2 regions of the Clostridioides sp. LIBA-7602 genome follow, and region 2 is predicted to be linked to the other one. Evidence: riboswitches for the same ligand, from Rfam matches in the RefSeq annotation. Region 2 holds a riboswitch; the other holds the start of a gene.
What was found. A riboswitch is a leader RNA that binds a small molecule or an ion and turns the genes downstream of it on or off. The one in region 2 is predicted to bind cyclic di-GMP.
Positions count from the first base shown of each region.

Region 1: linked by a shared signal. The riboswitch ahead of ACTG45_RS18900 (type II secretion system protein) and the one ahead of ACTG45_RS07395 (cold-shock protein) in region 2 are both predicted to bind cyclic di-GMP.

Region 1 covers NZ_CP196991.1:4,067,724-4,075,431, forward strand. Annotated here, with positions in the region: gene ACTG45_RS18875 (PulJ/GspJ family protein) at 1-210, opposite strand, end outside; gene pilO (type 4a pilus biogenesis protein PilO) at 234-1,142, opposite strand; gene ACTG45_RS18885 (PilN domain-containing protein) at 1,135-2,847, opposite strand; gene ACTG45_RS18890 (type II secretion system F family protein) at 2,862-4,070, opposite strand; gene ACTG45_RS18895 (GspE/PulE family protein) at 4,082-5,758, opposite strand; gene ACTG45_RS18900 (type II secretion system protein) at 5,913-6,404, opposite strand; cyclic di-GMP riboswitch class II at 6,565-6,650, opposite strand; gene ACTG45_RS18905 (ribose-phosphate diphosphokinase) at 7,492-7,708, opposite strand, start outside.
Region 2 covers NZ_CP196991.1:1,538,937-1,546,644, forward strand. Annotated here, with positions in the region: gene ACTG45_RS07390 (hypothetical protein) at 270-542, shown strand; gene ACTG45_RS07395 (cold-shock protein) at 748-948, opposite strand; cyclic di-GMP riboswitch class I at 1,323-1,418, opposite strand; gene ACTG45_RS07400 (BlaI/MecI/CopY family transcriptional regulator) at 1,626-2,003, shown strand; partial or broken gene ACTG45_RS07405 (BlaI/MecI/CopY family transcriptional regulator) at 2,110-2,492, shown strand; gene ACTG45_RS07410 (MerR family transcriptional regulator) at 2,864-3,658, shown strand; gene ACTG45_RS07415 (agmatine deiminase family protein) at 3,717-4,856, shown strand; gene ACTG45_RS07420 (MgtC/SapB family protein) at 5,088-5,762, opposite strand; gene ACTG45_RS07425 (cysteine hydrolase family protein) at 5,983-6,537, opposite strand; gene ACTG45_RS07430 (winged helix-turn-helix transcriptional regulator) at 6,615-6,980, opposite strand; gene ACTG45_RS07435 (hypothetical protein) at 7,210-7,344, shown strand; gene ACTG45_RS07440 (GNAT family N-acetyltransferase) at 7,541-7,708, shown strand, end outside.

The DNA of each region.
Region 1 (7,708 bases), 1.7 Mb from region 2:
TTTGCAGTTTTCTAAATCCCTATTTAGATACTTATTAATTAAGTTAATATTTACTTGAGCATCTGTAATGATTTGTTGTTTCTTTACTGCTGATGTTATACCATTAAACACTTTATAAGAAATACTTAAAACTACAGTTAATATAAATACAGCTACTATTATTTCTAATAAGGTAAGACCCTTTTCATTATTTTTGTACAAGTTTATCACCTATCTTTAAGGCCCATTTAGCTTTATTTTGCACTAGACTTAAATGGATTATATTTTCCTGGTCTCCATGAAGATGGATTATCTGTATCAAGTATCATAGTAGTATTATCCTTAGTGTACATTATAAATTTAAATGTAGCATCTACTACACCTTCTGCTTCTGGAGCCACAACTTCTTTTTGTGTTTCTTTCTCTGTAGCTGCTCTAAGTACACAAGTATTACATAGATAACTAGTAGACCTATCTAAAAGCTTATCATTTTTTAAAATTTCGCCTTCTTTTATCAATGGACAATCATTATATAAGTGCCATTTATCTTCGCCTTCTACCCAATATATTTTTGTATCTTTATTTATGTTCACATTTTTAATTAAATCCTTATTGCTTGTCGTTTCTTTTTCTTCTTTTTCTGGCTCTATGTATGAAGTCATTGTATAATCTAATATCTGAGTAACATTTTTTTGCTCTTCTAAATAAGCCATTAATTTTTTGACATTTCTATAATCCCCTCTAACACTTATTGTTGTTGATACACCATAAAAATGTTCATATTCTCTAACACTTCCAACATCGTAACTAGTTAAGTCAATATTATATACTTTCATTTTCTTATCTAAGCCTATTAAAAAAAGTCCATCTTGCATATCATATAAAAGATTTTTGCTTTTTTCTTTCAGCTCACTTTCAACTTCTTTAAGTTGTTTTTCATATTTTGGCATAAGAGCTGTTTTCTCTTTATATGTATTTAATTTTTCTGTAGATTGTTTTACAGAATTTTTTGTAGCAACATATTTTTGGTATTGAGGGTAAAGCCCAAAGTATCCATATGATAAAATAGCTAATAAAATTATGACTTTTATAAGAATTCCTTTTAAGCTAACTTCCATTTTGAATATATCTTTTATATCTTTTTTAAATATATCTTTATTCATTAGTTAATACACCTTCTTTCAGGTATAATGTCATACTAAATGTATAGTTAGAATCTTCTTCATTATTTTTTATGCTATGTAATTTAACATCTTCAAAATAATACAAGCCCTTTAATTTATATAAAAATTGACCTACATAAGAAGAATCTTTAGCGTTTCCTTCTATGTTTATAACATTTGGTATCTTATCATATAATGGTGTTTTATCATCTTTTTCTGTATCAGCACTATCAGTTTCACTATCTCCAGTTAATGCTTCTGATACATTTGTAGTCTTATCTTCATTTAAATCACTGCTGGTTTTATCTCCATCATTATTACTTTTCGTATTTGATTTTGTTTCATTGCTACTTGATTTATTTGTGGTAGTTTTATTGTTATTTGAGTTCTCAGTTTTATTAGTAGTTCCAAGATTTTGATAAGTCGTTGATAGGTTCGTTAGTTCAACTCTACTTGGAGTATTTTTATCTATATCATCCAATAAATTTTCCCATTTTACCTTTTTCCCAATTAACATATCATATACCTTTATTTCTTCAGTTTTGCTTTGTATCATTTTTTCTATGTTTCCAATCTGATAATATGCAGATTCAATATTTCTTATTTCATCATTAACATTTTCAAGCTCTTTATTGACTAGATTATTAAAAAAAATCAAACATAAATATGGAATAGCAAGAACTAATATAACTATTGGTGCTATTTTCAGTATGTTTTTCATTTGTTTGGCTTTCATCTGTTTTTTGAGTATATCCATTGGTAAAAAGTTTATATTTTCAAAATCTTTTTTACCTTTAGGTTCTATCATACTTCCTAGAATTTCTACGATTGAATTTATATCATCTTCGTCTATATCTCCAGTTATCATATCAGATATATCCATTATTTCAGTAAGACCTTGAGAAACATAATTTGAAAATGCAGAACTAAAAGCCTCGTAAATCAATTTATTGGAATATCTTTTTCCTAAGATTAATATAGTGTCTGTAACTTTACCAAAGTTTCTTGATGAATAGTAATTCATAAGACCTTTTGATTCTTCTACTACATTTAATAACTGCATTTCCATGTCTTTTGCAGTTATTCTTATAGGTATATTATCACTAATAAATAAAGTATCTTTCTTATATATATTTATAATTGTACTATTGTCACTTATATTAGTTACCATTATGTCACTGTAATCTAAATTTTTAAGAATTCTTAAATAAGCTGTTGATAGTGTATCTACTCTATCTAATATTAAATCAAACTCATGCATTATCTCTACAATTGCATTTATTTCTTCCTTTTTTATAGCTCCAATGATAAGATTCAAACTTGACTCCTCACCAGTTGAACTATCTGATGTTTCACTAGATACTTCATATGAAAACACATATTCATCTGATTCCAAAGCCATCATCTCATCCATTTCTAGCTTCATAAATCCATCTAAATCCTTTTTATCCATCTTAGGGAGTTTTTGGGGTTTTAGAATTACATCTCTTGTATTTAAACAAAAAACTACGTGTCTTGATTTTAACTTCACATTTTCTAATGCGTATCTCAATAGAGCATACTTTTCCTTAGAAAAATCTTGTGCAATATCCTCTATTGAAAACGCATTAAAACTTTTTATATAAAACTTATCTTTATCATGTTTATATCTGCCCTCAACTATGGAAATAGAATCGCCATAATATGATACATAAACCTTGTTCATTTGTCCTTTCCCTCCTACATAGCATCATATATACTAAGCATTGGCATAAATATTGATACAACCAGTACCGCAACTATAATACCAACTGCAATTATTAAAACAGGTTCTATCATTGATGCCATCCTATTTAAATAAATTTCGGATTCATACTCATAGAATTCGGCCATCTGTCTGCTTATATTCTCTAACTCCCCTGTCTGCTCCCCTATAGCTATCATCTGTACTAGCACAGAATCAAAATATGTATATCTTTCTAAGTTCTCTGCTAAGCCCTCACCTCTTGTTATTCCATCTTTGGCTGATGCCAAAATCTTTTCTGCCATGGTATTATTTACACTATCTATAATATAATCAAGCCCCTGAACTAAAGGGTATCCTGTTGATACAAATAGATACAATGCTCTTGAAAAGCGTGTAGCCACCATACAGTTTATTCCTTTTCCTAAAATAGGAATTTTATTTATGACTCTATCTTTATGTGCTCTACCAATGGGTGTTTTTAGATACTTCTTAAATTGGTAAATAGACAATATAATAGCTAGAAGTACTATTATCCAAAAATTCTTCATAAACACACCAAACCCCATAACAATTCTTGTTATAAGTGGCAGAGATGCTCCTACTGTTGTAATTGAATTAACCATCTTAGGCACCATAAATGCTGTAAATATAAAAATCATTACAAAGGAAGAAATCAAAACTATTAATGGATATGTTGCCGCATTTCTAAGCTTTTGCTTAACCCTGTGTTCACTATCATAAAATGAAGCCATACTTTTTAGTACTTCATCTAATTTACCAGTAGCCTCACCTGTAGCTATCATAGCCCCAAGTAATTTTGGAAACTTTGATTTTGATGAAAGCATTGAATCTGCAATAGTAGAACCTATTTTTATTTCTGCTACTATACGATTAATCTCTTCTCTCAAGGTAACATTAGTTGACCTTCTAGCTAATGTTTCTAGACCTGAGATACTATTTATACCAGAAGATACTATAATAGCAAACTGTCTACAAAAGTGGCTTATCTGGTCAGCTCCTAAGTCTTTTTTTCTCTTTCTATTAAAGACGCTTATGTTTTTACTTTTACTTTCTTTAATTTCAAGAACTCTAAGATTTCTTTTTCTAAGGAGACTTCTAGCTTCATTAAAATCATTGGCTTCAATTACATCAGTTTGTTTTTTTCCATCCTCTTTTATTACTGTATACTTAAAACTTTTCATAATATCATCCTTTAATCAGTCATCAAAATTATTCTAATCATTTCTTCTACTGTTGTCTTTCCATTTAAAACCTTTTTAACTATATCCTCTTTCAGACTAATCATACCTTGTTTTCTAGCCACCTTTAAAATTTCTCTTTGATTGGCAGATGAATCTATTAACTCTTTTATTTCTGGTGTTATTTCAAGCATTTCAAATATACCTAGACGCCCCTTATATCCTGTATTATTGCATCTTTCACATCCTTCTCCTTTATAAATAGTTACTGATTCATTTACATCAATACCAAGAGCCTTTTTTTCTCCAATGTCTGCTTCATATGAAACCCTACAATGCTCACATATTTTTCTTGTAAGTCTTTGAGATATTACCCCTAAAACGGATGATGTTATTAGAAAACTTTCTACATCCATATCCAAAAGACGTGAAATTGCTCCAACTGCTGTATTTGCATGTAATGTACTTAAAACTAAATGTCCTGTAAGAGAAGCTCTAATTGCTATTTCTGCAGTTTCAGTATCTCTTATCTCCCCAACCATTATTATATCTGGGTCTTGACGCATAAAAGCTCTAAGCCCACTGGCAAAGGTAAGACCTGCTTTTTCATTTATTTGAGATTGATTTACACCAGGTAATTCATACTCTATAGGGTCTTCTATTGTTAGGAGGTTCCTATTTTCTGTATTTAATTGATTTAACATTGAATATAGTGTAGTTGTCTTTCCACTTCCAGTAGGTCCAACCACCAATATAAGTCCATAAGGAGTGTTTATCAACTCGTCATATATCTTAGAGCCATGTTCATCTATTCCTAGTACTTCTTTACTAACCATAAAATTACTCTTATCAAGAACCCTCATGGCTATCTTTTCATCCCTATTAGTTGGCATTGTAGAAACCCTAAAATCTATAGGTTTGTTATCCACTTTTAAATAGATTCTGCCATCTTGTGGGATTCTCTTTTCAGATATATTTATATCTGACATTATTTTGATACGACTTACTACTGCTTTGTATGGCGCTGAGTTCATTCTCATATATTCCCTTAGCATGCCATCTATCCTAAATCTAACACGCATGTAATTTTCGCTTTGTTCTATATGTATATCACTTGCTTCCATTCTTACAGCATTTTCTAGTATGTTGTTTACTAATCTTACTATTGGAGCTGCATTTACATCTTCTTCAAGTATTACTGTTTCTCTTACTCCACCAGTTCTATTCTTGTTGTACTCAGTCATAGCTTTATTTATTTCTGAATGTGCATAAGCATGACCTATTGCTTTGTTTATATCTTCTGCACTCGATATAAATATCTCTACATCTTTTCCTGACATACGCCTTACATCTTGAACTGCTTCTCTATCTTGTGGGTCTGACATGGCTAGACATATCTTGTTTCCATCTATTTTGAATGGAAATACAGCATATCTTTTGCATATATTTTCTGGAACCATCTTTGTAGCTAATGTGTCTATTTCTGTTCCTTCTAAAAATACACTTTCTATATCCAAAAGTTCTTTTAATACACTTATTAATAAGTTACTATCTATAAGACCTTCTTGTACTAGAAATTCTCCTAGTCTTTTTCCACTGTTTTTTTGTTCTGATAATGCCCATTTAAGCTGGTCTTCTGTTATGTATCCTTTTTCAACCAGTTTGTCTCCTATTCTAACTTTTTTAGCCACAGATTTCACTCCTTTACTATCTCAATTATATCATCATTTGTGATTGGATATAAAAGAAAATAGTATAAAAGACAGGAAGATTTTCTTCCTGTCTTTTTCATTAAATTTATAATTAAACTTAAATATAATCAAATAATAAATATATTATTTACTATTAATTACCACTACTACCATTATCCTCTAAATTATCTATAAGAATGATGTATATATCACCTTTATCTAAAGCACTAGTTAACTTACTAGAAAGATTTTCATCTGTATAAACCTTATCTTCCCCTATATCAGATACTAGTTTGCTCGCTTGTTCTTTTGTTATTGTTGCGCCATCTATCAATAATGCTAATTTTTTATTATTACTAACTTTAACTAAATCATAAGTTCCACCAATATCAGAATCTTTTATATCAGATTCTAGATATGTTTTTAAATCATCAGTAATATCTTTAGGTAACTCATTCTTATCTGCATAATAAGACAATGCTGCACTCTTAACTGAACTATAATCAGACTCAACACTTGCTACCTTAGCCTTATTTATATTACTAAATAAAGCTGGAACTGCTACTACTGCTAATATACCTATAATTGCAATTACTACCAATAATTCCACTAAAGTGAAACCTTTTTTATTCTTTCTTAACTTCATTTTTATTCCCCCTCAAATTTTTTAATTAATACTTACTTATAATATATCTGGTTAAAAATCTAAGTAAAATTATTTACACGTACTAACCAGATTTATTTCTAGCATATAACCATTTTAAAACAAAAAATGCTATGAAAATAAAAGTATCCATAAATAAATACAATTCCATAGCCGGTTGCACCACTAACTCCATATGTTCTAAGGTGCCCAAATCACAGAACATATATCAACGTTTCTATTTTTATTAAATTCAGGGTAATGCATAATTATATATACATATCCACTTATATTATATAATAGTTACCAAATTTTATCAACTAAGTTTATATTATTTATATATACCAATAATTTACATATTGAAACACAGTTCATACAAATAATTATACTATACAAAAAAAGAAACATCTCCCTACAATTATCATATATCGTAAGGAGATATTTATAAATTATCATTTAGTTTTATCATTGTCATTTCCATCCTTTGCTAATATTTATTTGAAAGCTAGAAGCTATTACAATATAGTATTTTATTAAAATCATCTATTATAAACATTCTATCTCTTTTAATTATGATTCAGCCACAATCACTATATAAATGAAACTCTTCATTTACAGATATGCTCATTGTGCAAAATTACTTTCTTTACAGTAACTTTATATAATCCAGAACCCTCTCACAAACATCAAAGATATAGAATAGATACTATTTTCAATTCTTATAAATAAACTTTCAATAGACTTTTATATTCCTTCTAGATTGTGACTGAATCATTTAAGTATTAGGGGTTCATCTTCTGACCTTCCCATTGGAAACACCTCTTTCTTTGTTTATATTTACATAATACTACATAATCTGAAATTTTTCAATACTTTTTCCAAATATTTTTTATATTCATAATATTCATATTTTTATGTACTTTTCCAGATTTCTTTTACGTATCTATACATAAATTTTAAACCATAATATTTTTCTAAAATCACATACACTCTTATAATAAATAAAAAACAGCTATATAAATTAAAATATCAAAAAAGAGCTGTTCAAAAGTTTTACATCCTTTTAAACAACTCTTATAAATCTAATAAATTAGAATAATTTACTTACTGATTCGTTAGAGAATATCATTCTTATAGCATCTCCAAATAAAGGAGCTACAGTTTTTATCTTTATCTTATCTATTCTTTTTTCTTCAGGAAGTTGTATAGTATCAAGAACTATTAACTCACTTATCTCTGAATTAGAAATTCTCTCAATAGCTGGTCCTGATAATACACCGTGAGTACAACAAGCATAAACATCTTTT
Region 2 (7,708 bases):
TTGAGCAAGGAAAATAAAATTGAAAAGCTAAGGGTGATTAAAAAAATAACTTTTAAATTCTAATCAATTAGAGAAATTCACCTTTTACAAAGTAAATTTTATCTCTTTGCTTTCACTATAGCATAAATTAGAAAAAATATGTAAATAAAGAAACAATGCTTATTAAATTTAATAGGCATTTTTTATTTTAATATTAAATAAGGAAGTGAATATATGGTAAGAAAACTGCTGTGTAATATTCAAAAACACATTAGAAAGGAAATGATAACTTGGTAATAGATATATACATAAAAAATGAAAAAGAAAAAATAGATTTCCATTTCCCAGTTAATCCACAAGATTTTTTATCTATTAAAAAAGAAAAAAGATTTGAAACTGTTCATATAGTGAATTTAGTTGAATTTGACATTAAAAAAGAAGGCGAGAAGATAAGAAAAATATCATTCAAGACCTTCTTACCCAACTTATATGATGCTTCTTATTGTAGATATAGTGAGTTAAAAAACTCTACTGAAATAGTTGCAATGCTTGAAAAATGGTAGACCAAGCCGAACCATTACGCTTAATAGTAACTGGTTTTGGTTACAATGGGTTAGTTACAATATCTAGTTTTAGTAATACTCAAACAGCAGGAAGAGAAGAAGATAGGGACATTGAGATAACATTATTTACTTCATTAATAATTATCTTATATATACTAGCAATAAAAAAAGACCCTAAAAGAGTCTTTCCCGAAAAATCTATATATTATAATATAGTTATATTTTCTGCTTGAGGACCTCTAGCGCCTTTAACTATATCAAAGCTTACTTGTTGACCTTCTTCTAATGATTTAAATCCTGAAGTTTGTATAGCTGAGAAATGAGCAAATACATCATCTCCACCTTCTATTGATATAAAACCAAATCCTTTTTCATTATTAAACCATTTCACTATTCCATTATTCATTAAAAATACTCCTATTAACCTATATCAAGATATACTTGATTTAATTGTGTATTACCACAAATACTATTGTATCATAGATTAATAGAAATGTCTACTTAATTATATTTTTAAGTTAACATTTCTGCTTGTTTTTAATATTAAAAATATATTTAAGAGCTTTGTATTACTATAGATTGGTGCGAATGGAGATAAAGTTAAAAGAGATTCTCTAGAAAACAAAATCTATATAACTTTGTATTTACAAAATTATAATAATCGTATGAACTACTGATATAAGCAGTCAACATATGTGTACACTTATCCATTTTATCTCTAAACATATAAATTATTATCTCGCTAAAAAACTTTCATAAAAACAAAAAGAACTATATATTTTTGGTAACTGGATGACATAATTTATAAGAATTTTATAAGTCTTAGTCCCTATAGCTTTGCGTCACTAAATTTCTATAGTTTTGCCGATTTAGTTTTATTCTACAATTTAATAATACAATGCAATTAGTTATTATTCAATATATGTGTTTGAAAATTGAATAAGTTTATAGATATGAATAATATTTTTTATATATAAAAACAAACTAAATAAGTAGAATATATGGAAAATTTTACCTGTAGTTTTTGTGTTAAAAAGCTCCTATCATTAGTTTAAGTTAGACTGAATGAGGGAGCGACACAAGATGGAAGAAGAAATGTTAATAGAAAAATTATTAAGAGCAGAACTAATATTAATGGAGTATTTATGGAAAAAAGATTCTATAATATCTAAAAAAGAAATTGTAAAATATATAAAACAGAGGTATGGATGGCATAAAAGTACAATAAAAACACTATTAAAAAGATTGGTTGATAAAGGTTATTTGGCTAGAGATATTATAAAATTTCAATCTCATTATAAAATAACAATAGATAACGAAGAATATTACGCTTTTAAGAAAAAGGTACTAAAATCTAGTAAAAGTAGAAAAATAATGCGTTTTCTTACTACCACACATAAATCTATAAGCAAAGATAAGTTAGATTCACTAGAAGAGTATTACAGTAACTTAAAAGAATGATATGGTGAAAATTGGGTGGTATTATTTACCTTAATTCTCTTGTTTGGAAAACTTTATTAAGATAGAATTTTATTTATATATGAATCGACAAGAGGGTATATATAACGTGAAAATTAGTAAATTACCAGAAGCGGAATTAAAAGTTATGAGATATATTTGGGAATCATATAGAATATTGACATCAAGAGAAATTGTTGAAGCCATGGAACAAAAATATAAATGGAAAGACACGACTACATTTACAGTATTAAAAAGATTGCAAAGAAGAGAGTTTTTAGAAACAGGGAAAATAGATAAACGTACTCACTATAATGTACTAGTAAAAGAAAAACAATATCAGAGATTTGAAACAAGAGAATTCATAAAAAATATACATAAAAATTCAATTAGAAGTTTGATTTCAGCATTACATAAAAATGATGAGAAAGTAGATGAAAAAAATTAAATGAGTTAGAAGAATATTTTAAGAGTTTGGAAAAAGATGATTAATAAAAAATATAGTATTATTTAATAAAAAAATGGAGTAGCAATTTTTTGCCACCTATTTGCCGCCCAACTTATTATATAAAATTAACTATAAATAAAAATATAAGATAAAATAAAAACATTGATTTAATGTCTGATATTTTAATGGTTTCAAAATAAATATAAATAAAGACAAAGAAAATACTACAATTTATAACCGAAATTCAAGTACTTGTAACTAAATAGCTAGATTTCAATGATATATCAAACAAATCTTCAAACAATCAGATAATATCACAAATTCACTTACATTTTGTTTAAGTTTAATCTATAGTATATATAAATAATAATAAAGTAATAAACTTCGAAATCAAAAAAATGAAGAAGGTGTTTGTATGTATAAAATAGGTGAAGCTTCAAAAATAACTAAAATATCATCTAGAATGCTTAGATATTATGATAAAGAAAATATATTGAAACCTAGTCACATAGAAAATAATGGATATAGGTACTATACAGAAGGAGACATTAGTATAATATCAAAAATAAAAAACTTAAGAAGATATGAGTTTTCTTATGAAGAAATAAAAGATATATTTGATAATAATAAATATGAAAATATAGATATATATATCAATAAGATTGAAGAACTAACAAAAAAAATAAATAAATATGGATATTTAATTTCAGAAATAGAAGAAAAGGTAAAATTTAAAGATACAATTATAAATAATTATGATGTTAATATTTGTGAAAGACAATCAGTTAATACCTTGTGCAAAAAAGCCATTATTACTTATAAAGAGATAGGAGAATTTATAGAATCTTGCTATAATACGATTTCAAAAAGCAAATCTAATAAAGTTGGATGCTATTATGTAATGTTCTACGATAATGAAAATATAGATGAAAATACATATGAAATAGAATATTATCAACCTATTATAGATAATAAAGAAATAAATGGATTCAATAATAAGGTAATTGAAAGTGGTACATATATTAGTACAATATGTTATGGAGATTATGAAAATTTAATTGATGCTTATAATGCTTTGTATAAGTGGGTTAAAAATAACGATTTTAAAGTTAAAGGAAATTTTATTGAAAAATATCTTGTAGATTCATTATTAACTCCCTTTAGCTATGAATTTATAACAGAAGTATCTATAAAAGTTTCAAAAGATTAGTTGACCTTGACACTATGATAACCTTTATACTTGAATTATAAAAATAGAGGAGGTTATTATGAATAAAATAATTTCAATGCTGGTATTACCATTATTATTGATGATGAGAGGATTTACAAAAGGTTATGAAAGTGAAAATATAAATCAAAATAATCAAAAAAAGTATTATATGACACTAGAAGATGAAGAACATGAAGGCACTTGGTTGCAATGGCCTCATAGTTATACTTATGGAAAAGAATATCAAAAGAGAATAGAAGATGTATGGGTAAAGATGACAAAGTCTTTAGTGGAAGGTGAGAATGTTCATATAGTAGCTTATAATAATAGTGAAAAAGATAGAATAGAGAATTTATTGAAAAAAGAAAACATTGACATGAGTTATGTAGATTTTTATATTCATAAAACTGATGATGTTTGGATAAGAGATAATGGTCCTATATTTGTATATGATGAGAGTGATGAAATTGTAATATTAGATTGGGGATTTAATGGTTGGGGAAGAAAAGAACCATATAGTAAATCAAATCAGATTCCTAAAAAGATAAGTGAAGACTTAGGAATTAAAAGTATAAATTTAAGTGAAGTAGTCTTAGAGGGCGGAGCAATAGAGCTTGATGGTAGTGGAACATTTTTAGCGACTAAAAGTTCTATAATAAATAAAAATAGAAATAAAAACTTAAGCCAAGGTGATATAGAAAAATATATAAGAAAATATTATGGAGTAGAAAAATTTATATGGTTAGATGGTGTAGTTGGAATAGATATAACAGATTTTCATATTGATGGATTTGCAAAATTTTATGATGAATCAACAATAATTACATTAAATAAAAAAGGATTGATAGACTGGGGATTAAAGCAAAAAGATATTAATATATTGTTGAATTCAACAAATGTAAAAGGGAAAAAATATAATTATGTATATCTACCACTTACGCAAAACAATGTTAAATTAAAAAATGGAAAAAAATTAGCATATCAAGGTTCATATATGAATTTTTATATAGGTAATAAAGTTGTATTAGTTCCAAATTATAATGACCCAAATGATAAAGTTGCGAATAAGATTATACAAGATTTATATCCTGATAGAAAAGTAATAGGAATAGATATAAGAGAGTTATATAAAGATGGTGGAATGATTCATTGTGTAACTCAACAACAACCTATAGCTGTAGTTAAAAATAGAGAGTAATAAAGTGTGATATTAATTAATATTGACAGCTTATTTATGGAAAAAAGATTCCTTAATGAGTAAAAATGAAATTAAAGAAGTTAGAAGAAAATTTTAAGCATTCAGAAGAAAATGATTAATAAATAACATATAGTATTGTTGAATAAAGAAAAATGGAGTGGCAATTGTTTTGCCACCCATTCGCCACCATATTTTAAAATCGGTGGTAATTTGTATCTTTATATTTGTTTTTCATATTTCTAAAGTTTCTATAAGAGGATTATCACTAAATAATTTTAATAAATTTGTTTTTTTGTATCCTTTAGGTAACTTAGTATATATAACTATTTCTAACCAATCTCCATCAAGGCGTTTAATATTCATGTTTATAATTTCAATATTAGATTTCTTAAATTTCTCCTCAATATATTCTATCGAATCGCTTCTATTAGAAATCTTGAGCGAAACTTGTTCTGCTGTAGGGAGTTTCATCCATTTCCTATCTCTATGGAGTAATATCTGCACAATAACAATGATAATACTTGAAACAATACCTAATAAATATAGCCCAGAGCCAATAGCAAGCCCTGTACCTGCTGTTGCCCATATACCAGCAGCTGTAGTAAGTCCACTTACTGATTGATTTCTAATAAATATTAATCCAGCTCCTAAGAAACCTATTCCACTGACAACTTGAGCTGCAACACGGGCTGGGTCTAGACCAATACCTGGAGTACCTACTATATCATTAAACCCATACTTAGAAACAATGATTATAAGCGCTGAACCTAATGCCACTATAAAATGAGTTCGTATTCCAGCTTCTTTTAGTCTATTTTTCCTTTCATATCCAATTAAAGCTCCACAGAAACCAGCAAGGATGATTCTTGCTATATACTCAAATTGAATTAGTATATGATTATTCATTTGTCTAGCACCCCTTTCTATATAATAATATATATACTATAATACTACATTTTTTATGTGGATATAGTAAAGTTTAAAATTTATATGATAGTTATATATGAATATAAAATAGATAAGAGTATTTTATATATATAAAAATGATAGAACGTATCTAATTTTAAATGATTAAAGAGCATACTTAAATAAGTTAAGTTTGCTCTTTTTAATATGGTAAATATTTTTATTTATAACAACTAGATAAAAAAATATCTGTATTTTTTATATCTGCAAAACTCTTCTGCAATGATGCCATGAATACTTGATGAACAGTGTTTGCATGAATTTCTACATCACCCCAAGATAAATTTTTTGTTGTACAGGCATCATCTATAAGAGTTATGTCGTATCCCAGTTTTTTTGCTGTTCTTACACTTGTATCAATGCACATATGACTCATCATTCCACAAATCACCAACTTAGTTATATTTTTTTTCTCAAGTACAGTTTGTAGGCTGGTTTGAAAAAAACTGTCTGGTGAATGTTTAATTATAATTTCTTCATTTGTCAGTGGAAAAACAGCTTCATTTATTTCTGAACCATAAGTGTGAGGAAGAAAAAAAGAAGCTGTTTTATCTGTTGATATATGTTGTACATGAATAACTGGTAAGTCATTTTTTCTAAAGAACAGCAATATTTTCTTTGCATTTTCAGCAGCTTTTTCTGGTTCAAATAATTCACATTTTCCGTTTTTAAAATAATCATTCTGAATATCAATTAGTATTAAAGCTATAGACATGTTTATACCTCCTATCTATCCTTATTATAATATTCATATAAAAAATGTAAATTACTTACTTTTTGGTATGTATAAAACTATTTATTATAACAAATTCCTTTGCTGTCTAGAACCCCTTGTTGACCATTTTCAAGCATATATTCTATACCTATTTCTTGCATTATTTCCACAGCTTTTAACATTTTTTTACCACGGTCAGTAAGAAAATATTCAACATGTAATGGATAACCAGGTGAACTTATCTTATCAATAATACCAAATTCATGTAGTTCTTTTAATTGTTGAATTAACATTTTTTGATTTATTCCCAAAATGCTATGTTCTAAGTCAGAAAATGTCTTATTAGACTGTCTTAATTCAAATACAAGGATAGTTTTCCATTTTCCTTTGATTATGTCATGTACAATTTCAAGAGGACATGTGTATTCATCTCTTATTTTCATAATATATCACCCCCATAAAATGATAATAAATTATATCACTTGTATTGTGATATGACAAATATATATGAATTGTATGTAAAGTTTATGGTTTATTAAGTTCTAAAATTCTTCTAGCGTAGTTCACATTTAATACACAAATAATTAGTAAGATATAAGTAAATAAACATATAAAATAACTATAGAAATTTAACTTTAAAATAATTTATGATAATTTAGAGGAGGAAAATATATGAATATATCAAGAAAAGCTATGAAAATAATAGAATTGGCACAAAGAATAGCAATCAAGAAAGGTATGTCAGTAGAAGAAGCTTGGAATGAAGCACTAACAGAATATAAAAATAAATATGAACATATTGCATAGATATTGAAAAAATGTAGCTTATTTAAAATATAAAATGACATATAATCTTTAATTGTATATTTTTACAAGAAATAAATTAGCTTACAATTCTAAATTATTTTTGAAAAATTAAGAATATTTGGTGGAATATAATGAATTTAAATGATACTATAAATTATAAGGTATATCATTATTAATGCAAAAGGAGGATATATACTTGATTGTAAAAATAGATAACACTTTAGAAAAAGAATTTTGGCAATATGTATCACATGAAGAAAGTTTAAACTTATTCATAATTGGATATGTTGAAAACTATGGATTTAGCTCCTACTCTCAAGATATATGGTCTCAAATGAAAGGAGGAAATATAACTTCTATAATA